DNA from 3 places in the Metapseudomonas otitidis genome. Region 3 is predicted to be linked to each of the others. Evidence: predicted binding sites of a transcription regulator. Region 3 holds the regulator's gene; each other region holds the start of a gene.
What was found. Region 3 encodes FliA, which starts transcription of late flagellar genes. Its sites were predicted from a motif close to CTAAAGTTTNNNNNNNNNNNGCCGNTAA; they were not measured.

Region 1 (9,864 bases), 1.5 Mb from region 3:
TTCAAGGTCACGGACCCGCAATCGGGACGGCAGATGGGCTTCCGCGCCGACATCACGCCCCAGGTTGCGCGCCTGGACGCCCATACCCTGCGTCGCGAAGGGCCCAACCGACTGTGCTATGCGGGCAGTGTCCTGCATGCCAAGCCGCGCGCACTTTCCACCTCCCGCAGCCCGATCCAGCTGGGTGCCGAGCTGTATGGCGATGCCAGCCCGGCCAGCGATGTCGAAGTCATCAGCCTGATGCTGGAGATGCTCGAGCTGGCCGATGTGCCGGACGTGCACATGGACCTTGGTCATGTCGGTATCTACCGTGGTCTTGCCCGTGCTGCCGAGTTGTCCGGCGAAGCTGAGCAGCGTCTTTTCGACGCCCTGCAACGCAAGGCGGTCGATGAGGTGGCCGAGCTGACCGAAGGCCTCCCTGCGCACCTGGCCGGGATGCTTCGCTCCCTCGCCGAGCTCTGCGGTGATCGCCAGGTTCTTGAGCTTGCCCAGGGCGTCCTGGTGGATGCACCCGAAGAGGTCCATGTCGCGCTCGATGAGCTCGTCGCTATCGCGGATGAGCTGGAGCTGCGTTATCCGGAGCTTCCGCTGTACTTCGACCTGGGTGAGCTGCGTGGCTACCACTACCACACGGGCGTGGTCTTCGCGGCATTCGTACCGGGTGAAGGGCAGTCCATCGCCCAGGGTGGCCGCTACGACGACATCGGCGCCGACTTCGGGCGTGCGCGCCCCGCAACGGGCTTCTCCACCGATCTGAAGACCCTGGTGACCCTGGGGCGCATGCAGCTGGATGATGCGCCCGCCGGAATCTGGGCACCGGATGTCCATGACGTCTACCTCTGGCAGGCAATCAAGCGCCTGCGTGGCGAAGGCCAGCGTGTCGTTCAGGCGCTGCCGGGCCAGGATGTGGGCAGTGCGCAGGAAGTGGCATGCGATCGCCAGCTGATCCTGCAGGATGGGCGCTGGCAGGTTGCGCCCCTGGTTTAAGGTTTTCCCGCCGGCGCGCGCCGGCATCGAGCTTCCGAAGAGGACAAGTGTTATGGGTAAGAATGTCGTGGTCCTGGGCACCCAGTGGGGTGATGAGGGCAAAGGCAAGATCGTCGACCTGCTGACCGACCAGGCTGCAGCTGTCGTGCGCTACCAGGGCGGCCACAACGCAGGTCACACCCTGGTGATCGATGGCGAGAAGACCGTCCTGCACCTGATTCCGTCCGGCATCCTGCGCGAGAACGTGCAGTGCATGATCGGCAACGGCGTGGTTGTGGCGCCGGACGCGCTGATGCGCGAGATCACCAAGCTTGAGGAGAAAGGCGTACCGGTTCGCGAGCGCCTGCGCATCAGCCCCTCCTGCACCCTGATCCTCCCGTACCACGTGGCCCTCGACCAGGCGCGCGAGAAGGCGCGTGGTGACGCCAAGATCGGCACCACCGGTCGTGGCATCGGCCCTGCTTACGAAGACAAGGTTGCTCGCCGTGGCCTGCGGATCGGCGACCTGTTCCACCGCGAGCGTTTCGCCGCCAAGTTGGGTGAGCTGCTGGACTACCACAACTTCGTCCTGCAGAACTACTACAAGGAGCCGGCCGTCGACTTCCAGAAGACCCTCGACGAAGCCCTGGGCTATGCCGAGCTGCTGAAGCCGATGATCACCGACGTCGCCGCCCGCCTGCACGAATTGCGCAAGCAGGGCGCCTACATCATGTTCGAGGGCGCCCAGGGCTCCCTGCTGGACATCGACCACGGCACCTACCCCTACGTGACCAGCTCCAGCACCACCGCTGGCGGTACCGCCACCGGCTCCGGCTTCGGCCCGCTGTACCTGGACTACATTCTCGGTATCACCAAGGCCTACACCACCCGTGTCGGCTCCGGCCCGTTCCCCACCGAGCTGTTCGACGACACCGGTGCATACCTGGCCAAGCGTGGCCACGAGTTCGGTTCCACCACCGGTCGTGCCCGTCGTTGTGGCTGGTTCGACGCCGTCATCCTGCGCCGCGCCATCGAGATCAACAGCATTTCCGGCCTGTGCCTGACCAAGCTGGATGTGCTGGATGGCCTCGAAACCATCCGCATCTGCACCGGCTACAAGGATCAGAACGGCAACCTGCTGGACGACGCGCCGACCGACGCCGACAGCTACATCGGTCTGCAGCCGCTGTATGAGGAAATGCCGGGCTGGACCGAGTCCACCGTCGGGGCCAAATCCCTCGAAGAGCTGCCCGCCAACGCCCGTGCCTACATCAAGCGCGTGGAAGAGCTGGTGGGGGCGCCCATCGACATCATCTCCACTGGCCCGGATCGCAACGAGACCATCGTCCTGCGCCATCCCTACGCCTGAGTGCGATGAACGAAGAAGGGCCGCTGATGCGGCCCTTTTTCTTTGCGAGACAGCGACCGTTCGTCGACCCCTTCTCCTTCCCCTCCGCGCGTCCGCCCCGTCGCAGCCACACTCCATGGGCCGGGCTTCAAATATTTGCGGCATGCCCCTTGCTGAGGACCTATATAAATCCCGGAAGTCGCCGTTAACCCAGAACGGTCGTTGAGGAGTAATCGTCGTGTCCGCCATCCTTTCCCTCCTGCAGAGCCGCCTGTTGCGGCCTGTATTCATCGCCCTCGGAATCGCCCTGCTGGTGCAGGTGGTGGTGGCTGTTGCACTGACTCGGGGCACGGTCGATGCCTTGGTCACGGACCTTGGCAAGCGCCTGGGGGATGACACCCAGCGCCTGTCCGGAGAGCTGGCCCAGGCGGGGCAGGAGGTGTCGGGAAGTCTTTCCAGTCTCTCCACCCAGACCCGTGAGCGTCTGAGCGCCTCCCTTTCCGAGCGGTTGAAGGCCGAGCAGGGGCAGCTGCGCGAATCTCTCGAACAGAGCCTGAAAGCGTCTGCCAACGACCTGGCCCAACTGCTGGCGGCCGTCGCGCCCCGCGCCATGTGGGACAGTGATATCCCCACCCTTTCCGAATTCGCTCGGCGCGCCCAGCGCAACCCCAATGTGCTGTTCGTGATCTACGACGATGCCCAGGGCCAGCACCTGACCCGCTACCTCAATCGCGAGAACGAAGTCATCAAGGCTCTGCTGGACAAAGGTCAGGGTGAGCGCGCGCTGGACAAGGTCCTGGATGCAGCGGCCCACGACCCCTCTGTCTACCTGGTGGAGGCCTCCATCAGTCCCAACGGAGTAGAGATCGGCAAGGTGCGCCTCGGCGTTTCCACCGCCTCCGTCGAAACCCAGTTGAAAGCCCTGGACAGCCGCTTCAGTGCTCTCATCGCCAGCAGCGGCGACCTCGTGGCGCAGAGTCTCGCGGGGGCGGCTACCGGTAGCACGGCCGTACTCACGGCGCGCTTGAAGTCTGCCCAGGATGCAGCCAGCAGCATGAGCACCGGTGCCCAGAACACCGTTGAGGGCGCTGCCCACGAGTTGCGCTGGCGCATCGGTCTGGCGCTCGTGCTGGTCGGCCTTGGCGTGCTGCTGGTCCTGGCGGTGGTGCTGGGGCATCGCGTGGTCAATCGCCTGCGCCTGCTCATATCCGCGTTGAATGACCTGGCGGCAGGCGAGGGCGACCTGACCCGGCGCGTGCAGATCGACAGCCGTGACGAGGTGGGGGAGATGGCGGGTGCGGTTAACCGCTTCATCGACAAGCTCCAGCCGATCGTCCGTGAAGCGGGCGAGGTGGCGGTGCGCACCGGTTCGGAGATCCGCTCCCTGGCGGAACGCAGCCGGGCGGCCGAGGCTGCCGCTGATCGGCAGCGCAACGAAGTCGCCGGCAGCCTGGAGGCTCTGGGCCAGATGGCGGCCGAGGCCCAGGCCGAGAGCCATGCCATGCAGACCGCGCTCCAGCAGGTCGGCGAGATTCGCCAAGCCACCCAGGACAGTGCAGCGATCGCCCGCAAGGTAGGTGGACTGATCGAAACCCTGGAGGAGCGGGTCCAGAACGGTTCCGAAGTCATCGAGCGCCTGGCGCGGCAAAGCGAGCAGATCGAAGTCGTGCTTTCGGTGATCCACGGTATTGCCGAGCAGACCAACCTGCTCGCGCTCAACGCTGCAATCGAGGCGGCGCGCGCAGGGGAAAGCGGTCGCGGATTCGCCGTGGTCGCCGATGAGGTCCGGGCGCTGGCCAGCAAGACCCAGCAATCCACCGGTGACATCCAGGCTCATATCGGTGCGCTGCAGAAAGGTGCGCAGGAGGCGGTGGCTGCCATCTCCCAGGCCCGTGCGCGGGCCGCCGAAGGGATCGACGCCCTGCGGGACAGCGAGCGCCTGCAGCAGAGCGTCCAGCAGGCGGTCGAAGGTGTGCACGAGGCGGTACGGACTGCGGCGCGCGCGGCTGAGCATCAGGCCGAGGGAGCGGGGGCGGTACGCGGGCGGGTCGATGTCATCCACGCCGAGGCGCGCCTTGCAGCCGAGGCTGTCGCGGCCACGGCCAGCAGCGGGCGCGTGCTGGATGGCCTGGCGGCTCAGCTCAAGTCCAGTCTCGGGCAGTTCAAGGCGTGATGAGGGAATGCCAGAAAGCACAAAGCCGAGCATTGCTCGGCTTTGTCTTGAAGAGTGGTGCCCAGGAGAAGACTCGAACTTCCACGGTGTTGCCACCGCTAGGACCTGAACCTAGTGCGTCTACCAATTCCGCCACCTGGGCACATTGCGATGATCGCTCATCGACTTTTGCTGCACTTGATCGACCGAGTCGACAGGGAGTGCTGCGTCCCTATGTTGAAACCCGGCGCATTGCCGTGTTTCTGAAGAGTGGTGCCCAGGAGAAGACTCGAACTTCCACGGTGTTGCCACCGCTAGGACCTGAACCTAGTGCGTCTACCAATTCCGCCACCTGGGCACTGCGTGCGATGATTGCTCACCGTCTTCACACTACAACGTCAGCAACGTTGTGGGCGCGAACTATACGGTTCGGGTTTTTGCTTGTAAACCCCTGACCCCGAAAAAAATTATTCTCTGGCGAAAGCTGACCGACGATTGGATTTCGCGCTTCAATAGCTACATGACAAGCCGACCTATGAATGAAAAGGTGATTCCCAACTGATGGCCGATTGGCAAAACCTCGATCCCGAGGCCGCACGCGAAGCGGAAAAATACGACAACCCCATTCCCAGCCGTGAACTCATCCTGCAGCGCCTCGACGAACGTGGCGCGCCCGCCAGCCGCGAGCAGCTGGTGGAAGAGTTCGGCCTGACCACGGACGACGAGCTGGAAGCCCTGCGGCGCCGGCTGCGTGCCATGGAACGTGATGGCCAGCTTATCTATACGCGCCGTGGCGCCTATGCACCGGTGGACAAGCTCGACCTCATACGCGGCCGCATCAGCGGCCACCGGGACGGCTTCGGCTTCCTGATCCCCGACGACGGCAGCGACGACCTCTTCCTCAGCCCCGCCCAGATGCGCCTCGTGTTCGACGGCGACCGCGCCCTCGCGCGCGTTTCCGGCCACGACCGCCGTGGCCGCCGCGAAGGTGCGCTGGTGGAAGTCATCGAGCGCGCCCACGAGACCCTGGTGGGCCGCTTCTTCGAAGAGAGCGGCATCGGCCGCGTGGTCGCTGACAATCCCAAGATCCAGCAGGAAGTGCTGGTGGCCCCCGACAAGCGGGGCGGTGCACGCCACGGCCAGTTCGTCCAGGTGCGCATCGAGCAATGGCCGAGCGCCTTCCGCCTGGCCCAGGGTGAAGTGGTGGGCGTACTGGGCGACTACATGGCGCCCGGCATGGAGATCGAAGTCGCCCTGCGCAGCTACGACATCCCCCACGAGTGGCCCGAGGCCGTCGAGAAGGAGGCCGCCAAGCTCAAGCCCGAAGTGGCCGAGAAGGACAAGCAGAAGCGCGTCGACCTGCGCGACCTGCCCCTGGTCACCATCGACGGCGAGGACGCCCGCGACTTCGACGATGCGGTCTATGCCGAGGCTCGCAAGGGCGGCGGCTGGCGTCTGTTCGTCGCCATCGCCGACGTTTCCCACTATGTGAAAGTCGGTTCGGCACTGGATGAAGAAGCGGCCAAGCGCGGCAACTCCGTCTACTTCCCCGAGAAGGTCGTGCCGATGCTGCCGGAGGTCCTCTCCAACGGCCTCTGTTCGCTGAACCCCCAGGTCGACCGGCTGGCCATTGTCTGCGAGGTCACCCTGTCCCGGGCTGGCAAGATGACCGGCTACGAGTTCTACGAAGCCGTCATCCACTCCCATGCACGGCTCACCTACACCAAGGTCAGCCAGTTGCTGGAGACGCCCGACTCCCCGGAAGGGCAGCAACTCGCCGAGCAGATGCCGCACCTGGTCCCGCACCTGCAGCAGCTCTACAAGCTCTACAAGGTGCTCCTGGCCGCACGCCACAAGCGTGGCGCCATCGACTTCGAAACCCAGGAGACGCGCATCGTCTTCGGCGCTGATCGCAAGATCGCCGAGATCCGCCCGACCCAGCGCAATGATGCCCACAAGCTGATCGAGGAATGCATGCTCTGCGCGAACGTCGCCACCGCGCGTTTCATGCAGGACCATGACATTCCCTCGCTCTACCGTGTGCACGACGGCCCGCCGGCCGAGCGCCTGGAGAAGCTGCGCCTGTTCCTCGGCGAACTGGGCCTGACCCTCAATAAAGGCAAGGGCGAACCGACGCCGAGCGACTACCAGGCGCTGCTGGAAACCATCCGTGATCGTCCGGACTACCACCTGATCCAGACGGTCATGCTGCGCTCCCTCAGCCAAGCGGTGTACAGCGCCGACAACCAGGGCCACTTCGGCCTCAACTACGACGCCTACACCCACTTCACCTCGCCGATCCGTCGCTACCCGGACCTGCTGGTGCATCGTGCCATCCGCAGCGTGATCCGCTCCAAGCGCGAAACCGAGCACGTCCGTCGTGCCGGCGCCGCCGCCATGCCCAAGGCGCGCATCTACCCTTACGACGAAGCGGCTCTCGAGCGCCTTGGCGAGCAGTGCTCCATGACCGAGCGCCGTGCCGACGAAGCCACCCGCGATGTCACCAACTGGCTGAAGTGCGAGTACATGCGCGAGCGGGTGGGCGAGACCTTCCCCGGCGTCATCTCCGCCGTCACCGGCTTCGGTCTGTTCGTCGAACTCACCGACATCTATGTGGAAGGCCTGGTGCACGTCACCGCCCTGCCTGGCGACTACTACCACTTCGACGCGATCCATCACCGCCTCGCCGGTGAGCGCAGCGGCCGCAGCTTCCGCCTGGGGGATCAGGTGGAAGTGGTCATCGCCCGGGTCGACCTGGACGAGCGCAAGATCGACTTCGAGCTGTCCGAGAACGTGCTGACCGCGCCGGTCGGCCGCAAGAAACGCGGGGCCGACAAGGCCGCGCCGGTTGCTGAGCCTCGTACCGCCAAGGGGGCCAAGACCCGCAGCCGCGGAAGCAAGCCCTCTGCCCAGGCGAAGAAGGCCGCGCGAGCGCCTCAGCCCGAGCAGATGGCTCCCGGCGTCGCCGTGGCACCCCGTCGTGCCAAGGCTGGCAAGGTCCAGGCGCTGCCGCCGGTGGCGCCCGAAATCCTCGCCCAGGCCGAGGAAATGCTTGGTAACACCGACGTCAAGCGCAGTCGCGCCCTGAAGCAGGCGTTGCTCAGCGAGGCCCGGCAGGGCGGCGAGAAACCGCGCGAAGGCAAGGGCAAGGCCGGCAAGGGTTCGTCCCGCGCCGCGCCCTTCGGCGCCGACGGCCAGGACCCGGCCGGCAAGGCCAGGCCTGCCAAGGCGGGGGGTGACAAGTCGAAGAAGGCCAAGCCCGCCGCCAAGGCGAGCAAGCCAGGCAAGCATCGCAAGGGGCCGCCCAAGCCCAAGGCCGCCGGTAGCGGCAAGAACAAGGTCAAGTCATGAGTGAGTTGGAAAAGGTCTACGGCGTGCACGCCGTGGAAGCGTTGTTGCGTCACCACCCCAAGCGCGTGAAGCAGTTGTGGCTGGCCGAGAGCCGGCAGGACCCGCGCATCCAGGTCCTGCTGGGCCTGGCCGGGCAGGCCCGCGTACCGGTCGGCAACAAGGACCGGCGCGAGCTGGACGAATGGGCCGAGGGTGTCCACCAGGGCGTCGTCGCCGAAGTCAGCCCCAGCCAGGTGTGGGGCGAGAACATGCTCGACGAACTGCTGGAGCGCAGCGAGGGCCCGCCCTTGCTGCTGGTACTGGACGGCGTCACCGATCCGCACAACCTCGGCGCCTGCCTGCGCACCGCCGATGCCGCCGGCGTGCAGGCGGTCATCGTTCCGAAGGACAAGTCCGCCACCCTCAACGCTACGGTGCGCAAGGTCGCCTGCGGTGCAGCGGAGGTGGTGCCCCTGGTGGCCGTCACCAACCTGGCCCGCACCCTGGAGAAACTGCAGAAGAAGGGCCTGTGGACGGTCGGCACTGCCGGCGAGGCCGAGCAGGTCATCTACCAGCAGGACCTCACCGGCCCCACCGTGCTGATCATGGGGGCCGAAGGCAAGGGTATGCGCCGCCTGACTCGCGAGCATTGCGACTACCTCGTCAAGCTCCCCATGGGCGGCAGCGTCAGCAGCCTCAACGTCTCCGTCGCCACCGGCATCTGCCTGTTCGAGGCCGTACGCCAGCGCACCGCCGGCAAGCCTTCCGCCGCCAGCGGCCGCTAGCAAACCGCGCCGGGGCGTGCCACTTCGGCCGTCCCGGCGCGCCCTTCGCGGTTGTTCAAATATTCACCAGTTTTTCTTGCGTGGCCCTGCGCCCTTCTCTAGAATGGCGCCCCTTGCCGCGACGGCAGGCGTTCGTACGCCCGATGTCCAGCAAGCCAAAACGAAACATTCACTCCTTGCCTGACCACGATGTTGGCAGGCTACAACCCGTAAGGAGCATTTATGCGTCATTACGAAATCATCTTCCTGGTTCACCCGGACCAGAGCGAGCAGGTTGGTGGCATGGTCGAGCGCTACACCAAGCTGATCGAAGAAGACGGCGGCAAGATCCACCGTCTGGAAGATTGGGGCCGTCGTCAACTGGCCTACGCCATCAACAACGTTCACAAGGCTCACTACGTGATGCTGAACGTCGAGTGCAGCGGCAAGGCCCTGGCCGAGCTGGAAGACAACTTCCGCTACAACGACGCCGTCCTGCGCAACCTGGTCATCCGTCGCGATGAAGCCGTTACCGGCCAGTCCGAGATGCTCAAGGCCGAGGAAAACCGCAACGAGCGCCGTGAGCGTCGTGAGCGCGTTGAGACTGAAAGCGCCGCTGAAGGCGATGACAGCGACAACGACAGCGACAACGCTGACGAGTAATCCCCGGACCTTATTGAGGAGCCAAGTTCATGGCACGTTTCTTCCGTCGTCGTAAGTTCTGCCGTTTCACCGCTGAAGGCGTGAAAGAGATCGACTTCAAGGATCTCAACACCCTGAAGGCCTACATCTCCGAAACCGGCAAGATCGTTCCCAGCCGTATCACCGGTACCAAGGCCAAGTACCAGCGTCAGCTGGCCACCGCTATCAAGCGCGCCCGCTACCTGGCCCTGCTGCCCTACACCGACAGCCACGGCCGTTGATCCCGGACTGCCGGCAAGCTGAGAGATAGATCGCATGCGCGCACTGGCTGAATTCACCATGCGGGGCCGCATGCAGGCGACACTGGCCGTAGCCGGTTCCGCCGCTGTTCCACTGTTGTTCTGGCTGAGTGCGGCCGCAGGTGGCCTCGTGCTGCTGCGGCGCGGCTTCAGCGATGCCTTCGGCATCCTGGCCTGGGCGGTCCTGCCGGCGTTCTGCTGGTGGTACCTGGGCGAACCGAGCACCCTTCTGGTCCTGCTCGGGACGCTGGTGCTGGCGCAGATCCTGCGCGCCACCACCTCCTGGAACCATGTACTGCTGGGCAGCCTGGTGATCGGGGTGGTGTTCGCCCTGGTGCTGGGCCATACCCATGGCGAATTGAT
Region 2 (9,864 bases), 1.6 Mb from region 3:
GGCCAGGGTCGTGCCGACGATGCCGAACACCACCAGCAAAATCGCCGCAATCACCACGATGCTGGTGAGGATGGTGCTGATGCGCGCGTCGATCGCCTCCTGCACCTCGGCCACCTGGGCCTCGACGCCGTCCAGGTTCACCGCCGTGCCCAGGGCCATGTCCCACTTGGGCAGGTAATAGCTGTAGCCGAGCTTGGGCACCTGCACGCTCTCGTTGCCCGGCAAGGGCGAGCTGTAGAAGACGTAGCGGCTGTCATCCTTGGCGACCCGGACCAGTTCGTCGTTCACAGCCACGCCGTTGACGTCCTTGCGGCCGGAGAAGCTCTTGCCCACGTCCACCGGGCTGTCGCCACGGAACAGGCGGATCACCTGGGAGTCGTAGGCGAAGAAGTAGCTGTCCTTGCCGTACTTGATCTTCTTCAGGATCTCGATGGCTTTTTCGCGGCTCGCCATGTCACTGGCGGCCGACGCGTCATACAGCATCTGCACCGAGCCCAGGGCGATCTGCATGTAATGCTGCAGTTCACGGCGGTTCTCATCGATCAGACGCTCGCGGGTTTCCTTCACCTCACCCTCGGCGAGGCTCAGCAGGACCTTGGCTGCTGCGCCGCTGAGCACGACGGCGAACAGTATCACCGGCGCGAGCGCCAGTAGCAGGACCTTGGTTTTGAGTGTCAAGCGCATGTATCCATTCCTCAGGGCGGCAGACCGGGAAAACGAAAGGGGACAGCCGAGGTATCGGCTGTCCCTTCATTAGCTATAGCGAATCGTGGGGAAAACGCGGCGGAACGAGCGCTCCGTCACAACACCATGGCCGCCAGCCAGCCGAAGGCCAGCAGGGGCAGGTTGTAATGCAGGAAGGTGGGCACCACGGTGTCCCAGATGTGGTTGTGCTGGCCGTCCACGTTCAGGCCGGAGGTAGGGCCCAGCGTCGAGTCGGAGGCCGGCGAACCGGCGTCTCCCAGTGCGCCGGCCGTGCCGACGATGGAGACGATGGCCAGCGGGCTGAAGCCCAGCTGCAGGCACAGCGGCACGAAGATCGCCGCGATGATCGGCACCGTGGAGAACGACGAGCCGATGCCCATGGTCACCAGCAGCCCCACCAGCAGCATCAGCAGTGCGCCAAGCGCCTTGCTGTTGCCGATCAGCCCGGCGGAGGCCTCCACCAGGGTGGCCACTTGGCCGGTGGCACGCATCACCTCGGCGAAGCCGGCGGCGGCGATCATGATGAAGCCGATCATCGCCATCATCTTCATGCCCTCGGTGAACAGGTCGTCCACCTGGCGCCAGCGCACCACGCCGCTGGCGGAGAACAGCAGGAAGCCCACCAGTGCGCCGACGATCATCGAGTCCAGCCACAGCTGCACCACGAAGGCGGCGACAATGGCCGCCCCGGCCGCCAGCAGGCTGCGGCGGTCGTAGGCCACCTCCACCTGCTCGGCGGCGGCGATGCGCTCCAGGTCGTAGACGCGCTTGCGCCGGTAGCTGAACAGCACCGCGATCAGCAGGCCCGCGACCATGCCCAGCGCCGGGATGGCCATCGCCTGGGTGACGCTGACGCCACTGATGTCCGCCCCGCTGCGGGCCACGTTGGCCAGCAGGATCTCGTTGAGGAAGATGTTGCCGAAGCCCACCGGCAGGAACATGTACGGCGTGATCAGACCGAAGGTGATCACGCAGGCCACCAGCCGGCGGTCGATCTGCAGACGGGTCAGCACGTACAGCAGCGGCGGCACCAGCAGCGGGATGAAGGCGATGTGAATCGGCAGGATGTTCTGCGAGGCGATCGCAACGCCCAGCAACAGCGCCACCAGGCCCCATTTCAGGGCACCGCCGCCGTTGCCATCCTGGCGCCCCACCAGCGCCAGCACCCGGTCGGCCAGCGCATGGGCTAGCCCGGAGCGGGAGATCGCCACGGCAAAGGCCCCCAGCATCGCGTAGGACAGCGCAACGGTTGCACCACCGCCCAGCCCCTTGTTGAAAGCCTCCAGCGTGCCGTCCACGCCAAGCCCACCCAGCAGGCCGCCCACCAGCGCACCCAGGATCAGCGCCAGCACCACGTGCACGCGCAGCAGGCTCAGCACCAGCATCACGCCGACTGCCACGATCACCGCATTCATTCCACTCTCCCGAAGGCCGCCCTGTTCAAGGAGAGCGGCAAAAAAAGCGGCGTACTCTGCCGAAAGCGAACGATACTGTCAAAACGGATACATGTTCAGAATGCTGAACGATGCGTGCATAATCCTTGCATGCTGCGCCCGCAGCAGTCGTTTCGAGTTGGAAGCCCCATCGCCAGGACCGGCCTGATCAAGTATGTGGCCAACTGGCCGATAGCCGCCTTGTAGTCTGACGAGAAGAAGGAAAAGACCATGCCGTTCAGTCGCCTTTCCATCCAGTGGAAGATCACCCTGCTCGCCGGCCTCTGCCTGCTGGCCATCGTGACCCTCCTGGTAGGCGCCTCCCTCTACCAGTCCAAACGCAGCGCCGAACTGGTGAAGGCCTCCAGCTCCCAGATGCTCGACCAGAGCGCCCGACAACGGATGCAGGCGCGTGGCGAACTGCAGGCCATCCGCATCCAGCGCTACTTCATGGACGCCTACCAGTACGGCAAGGGTTTTTCCCGCCAGATACTGTTCCTCAAGGAACAGGCCGAGAAGCGCTTCCTCGACGCCTTCGACCTGCGCGAGGACCTGACCCGCCAGGTGCGCACCAGCCTGGAGGCCAACCCCAGCCTGCTGGGCCTCTACGTGGTCTTCGAGCCCAACGCCCTGGACGGCAAGGACGAACTGTTCACCGAACAGGGCGAGCTGGGCAGCAACGAAAAGGGCCGCTTCGCCCTCTACTGGTCCCAGGCCACGCCCGGCAAGCTGCTGTCGGAAACCATGGACGAGAAGATGCTCGCGGACAACAGCACCGGCCCCAGCGGCTCGCCCTACAACGCCTGGTACACCTGCCCCATCCAGACCCGCGACTCCTGCGTGCTGGAGCCTTATTTCGACGAGGTCGGCGACCGCAAGATCCTCATGACCAGCATCGCCTTCCCGCTGATCCAGAACGACAAAGTCATCGGCGTCATGGGCCTGGACATCAGCCTCGACAGCCTCCAGCAGCTCAGCCAGCAAGGCAGCCAGGAGCTGTACGACGGCAAGGCCCACATCAGCATCCTCAGCCCCGCCGGCCTGCTCGCCGGCCACAGCCAGGACATAGGCAAGCTCAGCCAGAAGCTCGACGCCGTCTTCGGTACCGACGCCGCCGCCCTCACCACTGCCCTCCAGAGCGGCAAGCCCAGCAACGTCGACAAGGACGGCATGCTGCGGGTGATGGAGCCCTTCAAGCCGATCCCCACCGCCTCGCCCTGGAGCGTGCTGCTGGAAGTGCCGGACAAGGTGCTGCTCGCCCCCGCCATCAAGCTGCAGAAGGAGCTGGACGCCCAGCGCGACGCCAGCAGCCTGGTTTCGGCCCTGATCGGCCTCGCCGCCGCCGTACTCGGCCTCGGCCTGATGTGGCTCACCGCCCTCGGCGTCACCCGGCCGATCCTCGGCGTGGCCGCCATGCTGAAGAACATCGCCAGCGGCGAAGGCGACCTCACCCGCCGCCTGGAGTACGCCCGCCAGGATGAACTGGGCGAGCTGGCCGGCTGGTTCAACCGCTTCCTCGACAAGCTGCAGCCGATCATCGCCGACGTGAAGCGCTCGGTTCAGGATGCCCGGGGCACTGCCGACCAGGCCTCCTCCATCGCCGAGCAGACCAGCGCCGGCATGCAGCAGCAGTACAAGGAAGTCGACCAAGTGGCCACCGCCTCCAACGAGATGAGCGCCACTGCCCACGACGTGGCCCACAGTGCCGCCCAGGCCGCCGAAGCCGCACGGGGCGCCGACCTGGCCACCCAGGAAGGCCTGGCGATGATCGACCGCACCACCAGCGCCATCGAGCAGCTGGCCAGCGAGATGAGCGCCGCCATGGAAGAGGTGCAAGGCCTCTCCAGCAGCAGCGAGCAGATCGGCTCGGTGCTGGAAGTGATCCGCGCCATCGCCGAGCAGACCAACCTGCTGGCCCTCAACGCCGCCATCGAAGCCGCCCGCGCAGGTGAAGCCGGCCGAGGCTTCGCCGTGGTCGCCGACGAGGTGCGCAGCCTGGCCAAGCGCACCCAGGACTCGGTGGAAGAGATCCGCCAGGTCATCGAGGGCCTGCAACACGGCACCCGCGAAGTGGTCGGCTCCATGCACAGCAGCCACCGCCAGGCCCAGAACAGCGTCCAGCAGGTCGGCCAGACGGTGACCTCGCTGCGCAAGATCGGCGATGCCGTCACCGTGATCACCGACATGAACCTGCAGATCGCCAGCGCTGCCGAGGAGCAAAGCGCCGTGGCCGAGGAGATCAACCGCAACGTCGCCGCCATCCGCGATGTCACCGAATCCCTCTCGGTGCGGGCTCGGGAGTCGGCCGAGGTCAGCCAGAACCTCAACCGCCTGGCCAACCACCAGCAGGGCTTGATGGACCAGTTCAAGGTCTGACGCCATCGGCTCCATGCCCTGGCACGCCGGCGCTTGTTCGCCGGCGTGCCGCTCGCTAGCCTGCCTCTCCCCTTCCTCGTTCCTGCAAGGACAACACAATGCTCAACTACGCCATCGTGGCCGGCTCCAGCCGCGCCAACAGCCAGTCCGGCAAGGTCGCCCGCTTCATCCGCCAACGCCTGGTCGACCTGAAGCTGGCCGATGAGGCCGGCACCTCGGTCATCGACCTCGGCCAGCAGCCGCTGCCACTGTGGCCCGCCGAAGACACCGGCCCCTGGGTCGGCTTCCAGCAACAGCTGAAGGCCGCCGACGCGGTGGTGATCATTGCCCCCGAGTGGAACGGCATGGCCTGCCCGGCCATCAAGAACTTCTTCATCTATGCCAGCAAGGCCGAACTGGCCCACAAGCCGGGGCTGCTAGTGGGCGTCTCCTCCGGCATCGGCGGCGGCTACCCGATCAGCGAGCTGCGCGCCTCCAGCTACAAGAACTGCCGCCTCTGCTACCTGCCCGAACACCTGATCGTCCGCGGCGTGGAGAAGGTGCTCAACGGCGCCGAGGTGGCCAGCGAAGACGACCAGCGCATCCGCGACCGCCTGGACTACGACCTGGACATCCTCGCCAAGTACGCCACCGCCCTGCAGCCGGTGCGTGCCAGCATCGACTTCAGCAACCCCGCCTTTACCAACGGCATGTAAGCGCGCCGGCCCCGCCACACTGCGCGGGGCCGTCCCTCACAGCGCCCGCCCCTTACAGCGAAAGCGCCCGCTGCACCACCGCACCACGCGGATCACCGCTGGGGCCCACCAGCGCGTAGTTGTAGCCATTGCGCGACCAGTAGCGCGCCTCCAGGTCACCGTCCTGGCGGCTGCCGCTGGGCATCTCGGCATAGAGCGCGCCGGGCGAGCGCAGGTACAGGCTGACCCGCTGGCCGTTGGCATCCTCGAACAGCAGGATCGCCGCCGCCCCCTGCTCGTTGGTCAGCAGCCGCCCACCCACCGGGCGCAAGCCGTAGGGCGACAGGTCGGGAATGCGCGACGCGTGGGTGAAACGCCGGTCCAGCCAGGCCTGGAGGTTGCCGGCATCGCCCTGCACATCCACCGCGACGCTGCCCAGGGCGAACAGGCGGTGTGCCTCCAGGGCGTCCTGCATGGGCGGGATGTCCGCCAGCAGGGTCTGCTCACGGGCCTGCCAGCCACCCACGCCCCCCAGCCCCAAGGCCAGCAGCAAGGCGGCCGCCGTCGCCCACTGGCGCCGTTGGCGGGCCAGCCGCGCACGGCGGATGGCACGCGGGTCCAGCGCCGGGTTGGGCGGCAGCCCCTGCAGGTCGGCGAGGCCGGCACGCAGGTGCTGCATATCCTGGCGCCAGCCCTCCACCTGGGCGGCAGTCTCGGGGTGGCGGGCCAGCCAGGCCTCCACCAGGCGGGCCTGTGCGGGGTCGAGCTGGCCGTCCAGGTAGGCGTGGAGATCGTGTTCGCTGGGTTCGAAGGAAGTCATTTGAGTATCCGCAACGAAGGGGATGCGATTTCGCCCTCGGCCAGCGCGCGCAGGGCCTTGCGCGCGCGGGAGAGGCGGGACATGACGGTGCCGATGGGCAGGTCCAGGGCCTCGGCGGCCTCCTTGTAGCTGAGCCCCTCCACCCCCACCAGCACCAGCAGCGCGCGCTGCTCGGCCGGCAGGCGGGCGAAGGCATCGAGGGTCGAGCGTGCCTCCACCTGCGCCTCCAGCGACGGGGTCTCGTCGGCACCGGCCAGGCCGAAGAAGCCCAGCACCTTGGCGTAGCGCCGAGCGCGCCGCTGCCCGTCGAGGAACTTGCGGTAGAGGATGGCGAACAGCCAGGCCCGCAGGCTCTCGGCCTGGCGCGGCCCCTGGCGATCGCCCAGGGCACGCTCCACCGTGGCCTGCACCAGGTCATCGGCACTGGCGGGCTCGCGGGTCAGCCAGAGGGCAAAACGGCGCAGGCGCTGCAGCAGTTCGCGAAGTTCGTCGTCATCGATGTCATGCATGGGGAACGGGGCTCGGGGCAAGGATGCTGTGGAGGAAGACGCCCCAGCCGCAACTTTATTCCAGCCGGCGGGAATAAATCCTCCGCTCGTACGTCCCACCGGCTCAATGACCTGGCCAGAGGAGCCATCCATGACCCCTTCCCCCCTCAGCCGCGCCCAGCTCGCCGGCCGGCTCTCGCTGATCGGCCTGGCGGTCGCCGGGCTGGCCGGCGCCTTCGCCTGGACCGCCGGCTGGATCGGCCCGCAGCGCCTGACGCCGCAACGCATCATCGACACCTTCGAAGCCAACGCCGGCCACTACCCCGGCTACCGCAAGAACCACGCGAAGGGCCTGTGCATCAGCGGCCAGTTCCAGTCCAGCGGCGCGGCCGCCGCCTATTCCCGTGCCCAGGTCTTCGCCCCGGGCGACATCCCGGTGACCGGGCGCCTGGCCATCGGCGGCAGCAACCCCTTCGCCGCCGATGCCAGCGTGCCGGTGCGCAGCCTGGCCCTGCGCCTGCGCAGCGCCGACGGCCAGGAGTGGCGCACCGGCATGAACACCCCAGCGGTGCTGGCGGTGGGCACGGTGGAGGCCTTCTTCGAGCAGGTACTCGCCTCGGCCCCCGATCCGGCCACCGGCAAGCCCAACCCGGCGAAGGTGCAGGCCTTCTTCGACGCCCACCCGGAGAGCGCGGCCTTCCGCCAGTGGGCCCAGGCCAACAAGCCGTCCAACAGCTTCGCCAACGCCCGCTACCACGGCCTCAATGCCTTCCGCCTGGTGAACGCCGAGGGCCAGGCCCGCTACGTGCGCTGGGCGATGGTGCCGGAAGCGCCCTACGAACCCCTGGACGCCCAGGTGGACGACCCGGACTTCCTCGCCCACGACCTCCACCGCCGCCTGGCCCAGGGCCCGCTGCGCTGGCACCTGGTGCTGACCCTGGCCGAGGACGGCGACCCGGTGGACGACCCGTCCCGCGCCTGGCCCGCCGAGCGCCAGCAGGTGGAGGCCGGCACCCTAGTGATCGACCGCGCCCAGCCCGAGAACCAAGGAGACTGCCGCGACATCAACTTCGACCCGCTGGTGCTGCCCGACGGCATCGAGCCCTCGGCCGACCCGATCCTCGCCGCCCGCTCGGCCGCCTACGCCGTGTCCTTCAACCGCCGCACCCACGAAGGCGCCCCCGCCCCTCGCCCCGGAGCCCAGCCATGAATTCCACCCGCCCCGTCTTCACCCCGCTCGCCCGCCTGCTGCACTGGCTGATGGCGATCCTGATCCTGGCCATGCTGTTCATCGGTGCCGGCATGGTGGTGGAGCTCAGCCCCTGGCACACCACCCTGGTGGCCGTGCACAAACCGCTGGGTGTCGCCCTGCTGGTGCTCGCCGTGCTGAGGCTGGGCGTACGCCTGCGTCGGCCGGTACCGCCACTGCCGACCGACATGCCGGCCTGGCAGCAACGCCTGGCCCACGCCTCCCATGTACTGCTCTACGGCCTGATGCTGGCCATGCCCCTGGTGGGCTGGGGCATGCTCTCCGCCGGCGGCTACCCGGTGCAGCTGGGCAGCGCCCTGCAGTTGCCGGCCATCGCACCGCACGACGCCCAGCTCTACGCGGTGCTGCGCAGCGCCCACCGCTGGCTCGCCTACCTGTTGCTGGCCTGCGTCCTGGCGCACCTGGGCGCCGCGCTGTTCCACGGCCTGGTCCGTCGCGACGGCGTGCTCGGCAGCATGCTCGGGGGCCGCTGAACGGCGTGATCCGGCCCAAACCAATCCAGACGGCCGTGGTCTAGGAGCTGTACGCACCCTCCATTCCCGACGCGGCAGGCCGGCAAGCGGCCTGTCGCGGAATGGGCGGTGCCTGGCCTTCACCCTGGAGAACCTCCGTGAGCCGCATCCCCTGCCTTCTGATCACCCTGCTGTGGTGCGCCGGCAATGCCCTGGCGTCCAGCGACGATGCCTGGAAACAGCACGACCGCCGCGTCCTGGCGGCCTGCACCGCCGTCAGCAAACTCAAGGATGCAAAGCCCGCCGGCCAGCCCGTGGTGTTCGACGACCGCCTCGGCCTCACCGCGCTGATGATCACCGGGCGCTACCCCCAGCCGCACATGAAAGGGCGTAGCGGCAACGAGCTGTGCCTGTACGCCCGCAAGACCGGCAACGCCTACATCAGCGAAGCCGATCGCCTGGTGGGCAGCGGCACGCCCTGAGCCCAGGGTCGCCCTGGCGACGGGCGTGCTCTATCATCGCGGCCTTTTCACAGCACCCGAGCCGCACCATGAGCGAACCGACCACCCTCCTCGACACCCTCGGCAACAGCGACATGCTGGAGATCGACGGCCTGCATGCCTGGCAATTCGACCTGGTCGACGGGGCCCTGCGCATCGAATGCATCGACGGCCGCGACCGTCGCGTCTGGCAATTCAGTGCCGAGCAGGTGCAGCAGGCCCGCGCCGAAGCCGATGGCAGCTGGCGGATCGACAGCGACCAGGGCGAGCACCACCTGGTGTGCATGGAGGCCTTCAGCGGCAGCAATGACGACGATGAAGAAGACGAGGACGAGGCGCCCGAGCAGGCCTGAACAGGCTCAGCTCACCACGTTGCGCAGGTAGCGCAGGGGCGCTGTGCCCAGGTTCGAGTAGGCATAGGGCTGGCTGCTGGCGAACACATGGAAGTCCCCGGCGCGGACCGTCACCGGCCCCTCCGGCAGTTCCAGCGTCAGCTCCCCCTCGATGACGTAGACCATCTCCCGCCAGCCCTCGGCATCCGCCTCCGAGGCGTAGCGCTCGCCCGGCTCCAGGGCCCAGGACCACAGCTCCACCTCGCGCCGCGCCGGGGCGCTGGCCAGCAGCACGGCGCGGCTGCGCGGGTCCTGGCCGACCCAGGCCACCGCTTCGATGCGCGAGCGATCCGGGCGGCTCGGCGCCTGCACCAGGTCGGGGAACAGCACCCCCAGGGCCTCGGCAATGCGGTCCAGGGTCGCCAGGCTGACGTTCACGTCCCCGGCCTCAATGCCGACGATCATCCGCCGGCTCACCCCGGACTCCGAAGCGAGCGCATCCTGGCTCATGCCCAGCGCCTTGCGCAGGCGGCGAACGTTCTCGGAGACGTGTTCCAGTACGTTGGGACGGTCCATGGCCTTGGGCAATATATTGCTCATTGAGATGAATTTGCGCATTATGTTGCACATCCCGGCGCACCACAAGCACGCGCCCTTCCCTGCCTGATCCGGAAAACCATGACCCAGTCCCGCAACCTGGCCGCGACGCTCCTGCCCGTCGGCGTGCTGATCATCGCCATGACCTCCGTGCAGAGCGGCGCGTCCCTGGCCAAGAGCCTGTTCCCCCTCATCGGCGCCGAAGGCACCACCACCC
Region 3 (9,864 bases):
TGGCCGACCAGTTGATCCACCACGAAGCCGATGCGCTGGGTACCCACGGAGAGGATCACCACGTGCCCTTCACCCTGCTCCTCGTATGAGGCGTCACGAACCAGCCAGCGCTTGAGGTAGAACAGCGGCAGGGCCTTGTCGCGGACGATCACCACTTCCTGGCCATCCACGACGTTGGTGCGGGACAGGTCGAGGTGGAAGATCTCGTTGACGTTGACCAGCGGGAAGGCGAAGGCCTGGTTGCCCAGCATCACCATGAGCGTCGGCATGATCGCCAGGGTCAGCGGCACCTTGATGACGATCTTGGAACCTTGCCCTTTCTGCGAGAACACGTTCACCGTGCCGTTGAGCTGGGAGATCTTGGTCTTCACCACGTCCATCCCGACGCCACGACCGGATACGTCCGAGATCTCGGTCTTGGTCGAGAAGCCCGGGGCGAAGATCAGGTTGTAGCACTCCAGCTCGGTCAGGCGGTCGGCGGCATCCTTGTCAAGCAGCCCTTTCTCGACGGCCTTGGCGCGGAGGATGTTCGCGTCCATGCCCTTGCCGTCGTCGGTGATCATCAGAAGGATGTGGTCACCCTCCTGCTCGGCGGACAGCACGACGCGACCGGTACGTGCCTTGCCGGCGGCCTCGCGCTCCTCGGGCGTCTCGATACCGTGGTCCACGGCGTTGCGCACCAGGTGGACCAGCGGGTCGGCAAGCGCCTCGACGAGGTTCTTGTCGAGGTCGGTCTCCTCCCCCACCAGCTCGAGGTTGATCTCTTTCTTCAGGTTGCGGGCCAGGTCGCGCACGAGACGCGGGAAGCGGCCGAAGACCTTCTTGATGGGCTGCATGCGGGTCTTCATCACCGCGGTCTGCAGGTCGGCGGTCACCACGTCGAGGTTCGACACGGCCTTGGCCATGGCCTCGTCACCGCTGTTGGCACCGAGACGCACCAGGCGGTTACGCACCAGTACCAGCTCGCCCACCATGTTCATGATCTCGTCCAGGCGAGCGGTGTCCACCCGTACGGTGGTTTCCGTTTCGCTGGCTGCCGCAGGAGCAGCCTTGTCTCCGTTAGCCGTCGGCGCAGCCGGACGGGCAGCTGCCGGCGCAGGCTTGGCAGGTTCGGGCTTGGCGGCAGCAGGCTTCGCCGGCTCGGTCGCTTTCGCGGCGGGTGTGGCCGCAGGCTTGGCGGGTGCCGCAGCGGGCTTCGCAGGTGCCGCCGGCTTGGCCGGGGCTGACGAGGCAGGAGCCTCCGCGACGAACTTGCCCTTGCCATGGAGCTGGTCCAGCAGGGCTTCGAACTCGTCATCGGTGATGTTGTCGCCGCCCGGCGCAGCCGGTGCTGCGGTATCGGGCGCAGACGCGACAGCAGCCGGTGCGGTGTCATCCACAGCAGGGGCGACGAACTTGCCCTTGCCGTGAAGCTGGTCAAGCAGGGCTTCAAACTCATCATCGGTGATGTCATCGCCGCCCGGCGAGGCAGAAGGGGCAGCAACCGGCTCGGGCGCCTTGGGCGCACTGGCAGCTGGCGCCGCATCGCCGACGAACTTGCCCTTGCCATGGAGCTGGTCCAGCAGCGCTTCGAACTCGTCATCGGTAATTTCATCCGACGCGGCCGCTTCGTTGCCGGCTGCGGGTTCGGCAGCGGAACCAGAAGGCTCGTCCAGCGCCGTCAGCAGTTGCTCGAACTCGCTGTCGGTGATGTCGCCCGATGCCGGCGCGGCAGGCTCTTCGGCCTCCGGCTCGGGCTCGGGCTCAGGTTCAAAAGCCTCAGCAACAGGCTCAGGCTCGGACGCACCCGCAGGCTCTGCCAGGCGCGACAATGCGGCCAGCAGCTCGGGCGTGGCGGGCGTCGGCTCGGAGCGCTCGCGTACCTGGCTGAACATCTCGTTGACGGTATCCAGTGCCTGAAGCACCACGTCCATCAGCTCGGCATCGACTCGACGCGCACCCTTGCGGAGGATGTCGAACACGTTTTCGGCGATGTGGCAGCATTCCACAAGGGCGTTTAGCTGGAGGAAACCAGCTCCGCCCTTGACCGTGTGGAAACCCCGGAAAATGGCATTGAGCAGATCCATATCGTCCGGACGGCTCTCCAGCTCAACGAGCTGCTCGGACAATTGCTCCAGTATTTCGCCGGCCTCTACCAGGAAGTCCTGGAGGATTTCTTCATCGGCGTCGAAGCTCATTAGGCGGCTCCCCTAGAAACCAAGGCTGGATAACAGATCATCGACGTCGACCTGATCGGCCACGACGTCATCACGCTTATCGGCATTGATCTGCGGACCTTCACCCCTAGATGGATCTTTTAGTTTTTCTTTCTCGACAACCATCGCTTCGCGGTCATGTTGAATGCCTGCGAAACGGTCTACATCACTGGCCATCAGCACCAGTTTCACCAGGTTGTGCTCAACTTCGGTCACCAACTGGGTGACGCGTTTGATCACTTGCCCGGTCAGGTCCTGATAGTCCTGTGCCAGCAGGATGTCGTTCATATGGGAGGATAGCTGCTCGGTGTCGCGCTGGCTGCGCGCCAGGAACGATTCGATGCGCTTGGCCAACTCCCGGAACGCATCCGCGCCGATCTCGCGCCGCATGAAGCGCCCCCACTCCTCGGAAAGGCTCTGGGCTTCATCGCCCAGGCCATTGAGCAGCGGTGCGCTCTCCTCCACCAGATCCATGGTGCGGTTGGCTGCCTTCTCCGTCATGTGCACGACGTAGGAGAGACGATCCGTCGCATCGGCGATCTGGGACATTTCCTTGGCGTGGGGCAAATGCGGATCGATCTGGAAGTTGACGATCGCATTGTGCAACTCGCGGGTGAGCTTGCCGACTTCCTGATAGAGGCCGCGGTCGCGAACCTTGTTCAGTTCGTGGATCAGTTGCACCGCATCGCCGAAGTTGCCCTTTTCAAGGGTTTCCACCAGCTCGCGTGCATGATTTTTCAGGGTCGACTCGAGGTCTCCCGACTGGGAATCTTTATCCATGGCGTCCTCGCGACTGGCATCAGCCGTTGACCCGCTCGAAGATCTTTTCAATCTTCTCTTTGAGCACCTGGGCCGTGAACGGCTTGACCACGTACCCGTTCACGCCGGCCTGGGCGGCTTCGATGATCTGATCGCGCTTGGCTTCAGCAGTCACCATCAGCACCGGCAGGTGCTTCAGGCGCTCGTCAGCGCGCACGGCTCGCAGCAGGTCGATGCCAGTCATGCCGGGCATGTTCCAGTCGGTGACCAGGAAATCGAAATTGCCGCTGTGCAGCATCGGCAAGGCGGTTGTGCCGTCGTCGGCCTCTGCGGTGTTGGTGAAGCCCAAATCACGCAGGAGGTTCTTGATGATGCGTCTCATCGTAGAGAAATCGTCCACGATGAGGATTTTCATGTTCTTGTCCAAATCGACCTCCGTACAGTCCTGAACGCCCCCGGGTCACGGGGGCGTCGTTCAATCGAAAAACCGGTGTGCTTCAGGCACGCCACTCACCCAGCCGGGCCCGCAGACGTGCGGCGCACTGGCTGTGCAACTGGCTGACTCGGGATTCACTGACTCCCAGCACTTCACCGATTTCCTTCAAATTCAGCTCTTCGTCGTAATACAGCGCCAGCACCAGGCGCTCTCGTTCCGGCAGATTGGCGATGGCATCGGCCAGCGCCGCCTGGAAGCGCTCGTCTTCCAGGTCATTCGAAGGTTCGAGATGGGTGACTCCGGTATCTTCGTGCGCCGTGCCATGCTCCCCGCCTTCCAGAAGGTCGTCGAAGCTGAACAGCCGGCTGCCCAAAGTGTCGCTCAGGATGCCGTAGTAATCTTCGAGACTCAATCCAAGTTCGGCCGCAACCTCCTGATCTTTAGCGTCACGTCCAGTTCTTGCCTCGACTTTGCGGATGGCGTCGCTGACCATCCGGGTATTGCGGTGGACCGAGCGCGGTGCCCAGTCGCCCTTGCGGACCTCGTCGAGCATCGCCCCGCGGATGCGGATGCCGGCGTAGGTCTCGAAACTCGCACCCTTGCTGGAGTCGTACTTCTTCGATGCTTCCAGCAGGCCGATCATCCCCGCCTGCATGAGGTCTTCAACCTGCACGTTCGCCGGCAAGCGTGCCAGCAGGTGGTAGGCGATCCGCTTGACCAGGGGCGCGTAGCGCTCGATCAGCTGGTGCTGGGAATCCCCGGCCTGAGCCTTGTTGTACATGCGAAGTCCACTTGCGGGTGGTGTCATACGGTCGAATCCGCGATGGGTTGCTGCACCAGTCGCTCGACGAAGAACTCAAGGTGGCCGCGGGGGTTGGCCGGTAACGGCCAGCTGTCGACCTTCTGAGCAATCGCCTTGAACGCCAGGGCACATTTCGAACGCGGGAACGCTTCGTAGACCGCTCGCTGCTTCTGCACCGCCTTGCGCACGGACTCGTCGTAGGGGACGGCGCCGACGTACTGCAAGGCCACATCGAGGAAGCGATCGGTCACCTTGGTCAGCTTAGCAAAGAGGTTGCGACCTTCCTGCGGGCTGTGGGCCATATTGGCCAGGACCCGGAAACGGCTCATGCCGAAGTCGCGGTTGAGCAGCTTGATCAGCGCATAGGCGTCGGTAATGGACGTAGGCTCGTCGCAGACGACCACGATCACTTCCTGCGCAGCACGGACGAAGCTGACCACCGCATCGCCGATGCCGGCGGCGGTGTCGATCACCAGCACGTCCAGGTTGTCGCTGATCTCGCTGAACGCCTGGATCAGGCCGGCATGCTGCATCGGCGAGAGCTGGACCATGCTCTGCGTGCCGGAAGCGGCTGGCACGATGCGGACGCCGCCCGGCCCTTGCAGCAGCACGTCACGCAGGTCGCACTCGCCTGCGATCACGTCCGCCAGGGTCCGCTTGGGCGTCAGCCCGAGCAGCACGTCGACGTTGGCCAGGCCGAGGTCGGCGTCCAGCAGCATCACGCGGCGCCCCAGGTCGGCCAGCGCCAGCGAGAGGTTCACGGATACGTTGGTCTTGCCGACACCGCCCTTGCCACCGGTTACAGCAATCACCTGTACGGGATGCAAACTACCCATTTATCACACACCTTGTTCACGTCGACTGGGCCACTTGGCGCATTCACGCCACCCATCCCGGGCGGCTCTGGGTTTCTATCCAACCTGGCGAGTGGGCGCCTGGTACAGACCTGCGAACAGGTCGGCCATGGCTTCCTCGCTGGGGTCCTCCGGTGCCTGAAGGCTCACCGCACGGCTCACCAGTTGGTGACTGCGCGGAACCTGGAGATCATCCGGAATCCGAGGCCCATCAGCGAGATAGGCTACCGGCAGATGCTGGCCGATAGCCAGTCCCAACACTTCGCCCAGGCTCGCGGCTTCATCGAGCTTGGTCAGGATGCAGCCCGAAAGGCCACACCGCTTGTAACTATGGTAGGCCGCTTTCAGCACCTGGCTTTGACTGGTTGCAGCCAAAACGAGGAAATTGCGCGCTTTCACGCTGCGACTGGCCAGTGTCTCGAGCTGCATTTTAAGCGCCGGATCGTTCGCCGGCAGCCCCGCCGTATCAATCAGCACCACACGCTTGCGTGCGAGGGGGGCGAGAGCCTGGGTCAGCGACTGGCCCGGATCGACGTGAGTGACAGACACACCGAGGATGCGGCCCAGGGTCTTCAGCTGTTCCTGGGCACCGATCCGGTAGCTGTCCATGCTCACCAGGGCGATCTGCTGGGCGCCGTACTTAAGCACGTAGCGGGCGGCCAGCTTGGCCAGGGTGGTGGTCTTGCCCATGCCGGCGGGACCGACCAGGGCGATCACGCCCCCCTCTTCCAGAGGCTCCTCGGCAGGGGTACGGATGGCGTGGGCCAGGTGGGCCAGCACCATGCGCCAGGCCTGGCGCGGATCCTTGACGCTGCTCACGCGCTCCAGTAGCACACGGGACAGCTCCACCGGCAGCCCCATCCGCTGCAGGCGACGCCACAGATTGGCCTGCTGCGGGCGACGATTCTGCATCTGGCTCCAGGCGATGGAACCAAGCTGGACTTCGATCAGCTCGCGCAGCCCATTGAGCTCGAAACGCATGGCATCCAGCGCGCGCTGGTCGACCATCGGCGCAGCAGCCGGGGTGACCGGAACGGCCGCGACGGCTGCCGGCGCCACGGCGGGACGGGTCGGGCGCATGGCGGCCTCGAGGGCCTCCGGCGAAGGCTCGGAACGATCCGGAACCAGCTGGCGATTGCGTCCGGCATCCGCGCGAGCGGCGCGATTGGACAGCTCGGCATGGGCCTCGGCGATGCGCGCCTGGGTGCGGCGCAGCTCCGCTTCCAAGGCCGGGTTCGGCTTGCTGGGGGCCGGAGCAGGCATGGGGTAGTCGAGTGCCGCCGTGATCTCGACACCACCGGCCACGCGCCGGGTGCCGATGATGGAAGCATCGGCGCCCAGTTCGTCCCGCACCAGTTTCATGGCCTGGCGCATATCCGCAGCGAAGAAACGTTTGACCTGCATGGCCTGTGACCTCGGTTAGTTCTGCCCCACAGTCGCAACTATGGTGACCTGCTTGTTGTCCGGTATTTCCTGGTAGGCCAGTACGTTCATGGTGGGTACAGCCAACCGGGCGAAGCGCGACATCATGGATCGGATCGGGCCTGCCACCAGGAGGATCGCCGGCTTGCCGAGCATCTCCTGGCGCTGCGCCGCGTCCACCAGGGAACGTTGCAGCTTCTCGGCCATGCCCGGTTCGAGGAGGATGCCGTCCTCCGCGCCCTGACCGGCCTTCTGCATACTGTTCAGCAAAATCTGTTCCAACCTGGGCTCCAGGGTAATCACAGGCAGCTCCGGCTCTAGTCCCACAATGCCTTGGACGATTGCGCGGGAAAGTGCGACGCGAACCGCCGCCACCATCGCGGCGGGATCTTGACTCTTCGGCGCCACGTTCGCGATGGCTTCGGCAATGGTGCGGATATCGCGTACCGGCACCTGTTCCTGCAGCAGGTTCTGCAGCACCTTGAGCAGCGTCGACAGCGACACCAGCCCCGGCACCAGCTCCTCGGCCAGCTTCGGCGAGCTCTTGGCCAGCAACTGCATCAGTTGCTGCACCTCCTCGTGTCCCAACAACTCGTGGGCATGCTTGTGCAGGATCTGGTTGAGGTGGGTGGCCACCACCGTGCTCGCATCCACCACCGTGTAGCCCAGGGACTGTGCCTGGTCGCGCTGACTGGCGTCGATCCAGACGGCTTCCAGACCAAACGCCGGATCCTTGGCGGCGATGCCGTTGAGGGTGCCGAACACCTGGCCAGGGTTGATCGCCAACTCGCGATCCGGATACACCTCCGCCTCCGCCACGCTCACCCCCATCAGCGTCAGCCGATAGGCGTTGGGCAGCAGGTCGAGGTTGTCGCGGATGTGCACGGACGGCATGAGGAAGCCCATCTCCTGGGAGAGCTTCTTGCGCACGCCCTTGATCCGCGCCAGCAACTGGCCGCCCTGGTTGCGATCCACCAGCGGGATCAGCCGGTAGCCAACCTCCAGGCCCACCATGTCCACCGGGGTGACGTCGTCCCAGCCCAGCTCCTTGGTTTCCTGGGGACGCTGGGCCGGCAGCAGTTCCTGCTGGCGCTGGACTTCCTGGGCGGCCGCTTCCTGGGCCTTCTTCGACTTGTGCCAGATCCACCAGGCGCCGCCGGCGGAAATCGCGCCCAGGCCGATGAAGGAGACATGCGGCATGCCCGGCACCAGGCCCATGGCGACCAGGATGGCAGCGGAAACGGCCAGCGCCTTGGGCGAGGTGAACATCTGCCGGTTGACCTGCTGGCCCATGTCCTCGGAGCTGGACACGCGGGTCACCATGATCGCGGCAGCGGTCGACAGCAGCAGCGAGGGAATCTGTGCCACCAGGCCGTCACCGATGGTCAGCAGGGAGTAGATGCGCCCGGCATCGCCGAAGGTCAGGCCGTGCTGGACGATACCGATGGCCATGCCACCAATGAGGTTGATGAACAGGATCAACAGGCCGGCGATGGCGTCACCGCGCACGAACTTGCTGGCACCGTCCATGGAACCGTAGAAATCCGCCTCCTGGGACACCTCGGCACGGCGCTTCTTGGCCTCGTTCTGGTCGATCAGACCGGCGTTGAGGTCGGCGTCGATGGCCATCTGCTTGCCGGGCATCGCGTCCAGGGTGAAACGCGCGCTCACTTCGGAAATACGCCCGGCACCCTTGGTGACCACCACGAAGTTGATGATCATCAAGATCGCGAAGATCACCGCACCGACTACGTAGTTGCCGCCGATCACCACCTCGCCGAAGGCCTGGATCACCTTACCCGCCGCGTCATGCCCATCCTGGCCGTGCAGCAGTACCACGCGGCTGGAGGCCACGTTCAGCGCCAGGCGCAGCAAGGTGGAGACCAGCAGGATGGTGGGGAATACCGCGAAATCCAGCGGGCGCAGCGCATAGACGCTGACCAGCAGGACGACGATGGACAGCGCGATGTTGAACGTGAAGAACACGTCCAGCAGGAAGGGCGGCACCGGCAGGGTCATCATCCCCAGCATCACCAGCACCAGCAGCGGCACCCCCAGGTTGCCCCGGGAGAGGCTGGCGAAGTTGCCGCGCAGGTTGCCCATCAGTTGCGTGCGATCCACATCGAGGTCCTCGAGCACTGGCGGGCAAGCCTGCCCAACCATTCAAAATCTTGACGCGCGAAACCGCGCACAAGCCTCTGGTGCAAGAACCCTTCCAACTTCGTGAAACCCTGGCAGAACAGCGCGTTATGTCGACCCGGACGGGCCCGCACCCTACTCGTCGCGCCGCAGATCAGCGGGGATGGGTGGCTCGGAAAGCGGCGGCGGTCGCTTGGCCTTGCCGGCACGGAACTGCTTGAGCTGATAGACGTACGCCAGCACCTGGGCCACCGCCAGGTAGAGGCCGGCCGGAATCTCGTGGTCCAGCTCGGTGGAATAGAACACCGCCCGAGCCAGTGCCGGCGACTCCAGCACGGTGACCTTGTGCTCCTGGGCGATCTCGCGAATCTTCAGCGCGGTGAAGTCGTTGCCCTTGGCCAGCAGCACCGGGGCAGTGCCCTTGGCCGGGTCGTACTTGAGCGCCACGGCGAAGTGGGTGGGGTTGGTGATGACCACGTCGGCCTGGGGCACGGCGGCCATCATGCGGCGCTCGGCCATCTCCCGCTGCATACGGCGGATGCGCGCCTTGACCTCGGGCTTGCCCTCGGAGTCCTTGTATTCGTCGCGGACCTCCTGCTTGGTCATCATCAGCTTCTGTTTGTTGTCCCAGAGCTGGAAAGGCACGTCGATCCCGGCGATGAGGATCAACCCGCAGGCCAGCCAGACCGCACTCCAGCCCACCACGTAAACGCTGTGCAGGATGGCCTGGTCCAGCGGCTCATGGGCGATAGCCAGCAGATCATCGGCATCGGCAGAGAGCACCATGAGCGCCACTATCAGCACCAGCGCGAACTTGCCCAGAGCCTTGAGCAACTCCACCAGCGCATGGGTGGAAAACATGCGTTTTAGACCGGACAGCGGATTCATCCGGCTGAACTTGGGTGCCATCGCCTCAGGGGAGAACAGCCAGCCCCCAAGCGCCGTAGGCGCCGCAAGGGAGATGATCAGCAGGGTCACCATCAGCGGCATCGTCGCTGAGAGCGCCATCTGCCCGGCATGCAGGAGGAACAGACCCATGCTGCGCTCGTCCAGCAACACCTCGCGGGAGAAGTCGAAGCTGCTGCGCATCATCTTCATCATCATGTCCGCCAGCCCCCCACCAGTGGCCAGCAGCCCGCCTGCCCCACCCAGGGTGATGGCCAGGGTGTTCAGCTCCCGGGATCGAGCGATCTGCCCCTTCTCGCGTGCCTCCTGCTGGCGTTTCGCTGTGGGTTCTTCGCTCTTGTCCGCCCCGCT

Region 1: PotMrB4_RS25410 (methyl-accepting chemotaxis protein) is a predicted target of FliA. The motif match lies at 2,496-2,523, and genes of this name have one in related genera.
Region 2: PotMrB4_RS10835 (methyl-accepting chemotaxis protein) is a predicted target of FliA. The motif match lies at 2,307-2,334, and genes of this name have one in related genera.

The regions. Positions count from the first base shown of each region.
Region 1 covers NZ_AP022642.1:5,461,142-5,471,005, reverse strand. Annotated here, with positions in the region: gene PotMrB4_RS25420 (ATP phosphoribosyltransferase regulatory subunit) at 1-987, shown strand, start outside; gene PotMrB4_RS25415 (adenylosuccinate synthase) at 1,040-2,335, shown strand; gene PotMrB4_RS25410 (methyl-accepting chemotaxis protein) at 2,553-4,487, shown strand; tRNA gene PotMrB4_RS25405 (tRNA-Leu) at 4,543-4,629, opposite strand; tRNA gene PotMrB4_RS25400 (tRNA-Leu) at 4,738-4,824, opposite strand; gene rnr (ribonuclease R) at 5,028-7,817, shown strand; gene rlmB (23S rRNA (guanosine(2251)-2'-O)-methyltransferase RlmB) at 7,814-8,581, shown strand; gene rpsF (30S ribosomal protein S6) at 8,804-9,223, shown strand; gene rpsR (30S ribosomal protein S18) at 9,253-9,483, shown strand; gene PotMrB4_RS25375 (hypothetical protein) at 9,518-9,864, shown strand, end outside.
Region 2 covers NZ_AP022642.1:2,340,820-2,350,683, reverse strand. Annotated here, with positions in the region: gene PotMrB4_RS10845 (methyl-accepting chemotaxis protein) at 1-684, opposite strand, end outside; gene PotMrB4_RS10840 (Na+/H+ antiporter family protein) at 801-2,120, opposite strand; gene PotMrB4_RS10835 (methyl-accepting chemotaxis protein) at 2,370-4,514, shown strand; gene PotMrB4_RS10830 (NADPH-dependent FMN reductase) at 4,613-5,209, shown strand; gene PotMrB4_RS10825 (anti-sigma factor family protein) at 5,262-6,008, opposite strand; gene PotMrB4_RS10820 (sigma-70 family RNA polymerase sigma factor) at 6,005-6,517, opposite strand; gene PotMrB4_RS10815 (catalase family peroxidase) at 6,648-7,706, shown strand; gene PotMrB4_RS10810 (cytochrome b) at 7,703-8,239, shown strand; gene PotMrB4_RS10805 (hypothetical protein) at 8,377-8,700, shown strand; gene PotMrB4_RS10800 (DUF5629 family protein) at 8,769-9,071, shown strand; gene PotMrB4_RS10795 (helix-turn-helix domain-containing protein) at 9,078-9,668, opposite strand; gene rhtA (threonine/homoserine exporter RhtA) at 9,729-9,864, shown strand, end outside.
Region 3 covers NZ_AP022642.1:3,945,655-3,955,518, forward strand. Annotated here, with positions in the region: gene PotMrB4_RS18105 (chemotaxis protein CheA) at 1-2,177, opposite strand, end outside; gene PotMrB4_RS18110 (protein phosphatase CheZ) at 2,190-2,975, opposite strand; gene PotMrB4_RS18115 (chemotaxis response regulator CheY) at 2,995-3,369, opposite strand; gene fliA (RNA polymerase sigma factor FliA) at 3,452-4,198, opposite strand; gene fleN (flagellar synthesis regulator FleN) at 4,195-5,028, opposite strand; gene flhF (flagellar biosynthesis protein FlhF) at 5,104-6,450, opposite strand; gene flhA (flagellar biosynthesis protein FlhA) at 6,466-8,589, opposite strand; gene flhB (flagellar biosynthesis protein FlhB) at 8,743-9,864, opposite strand, start outside.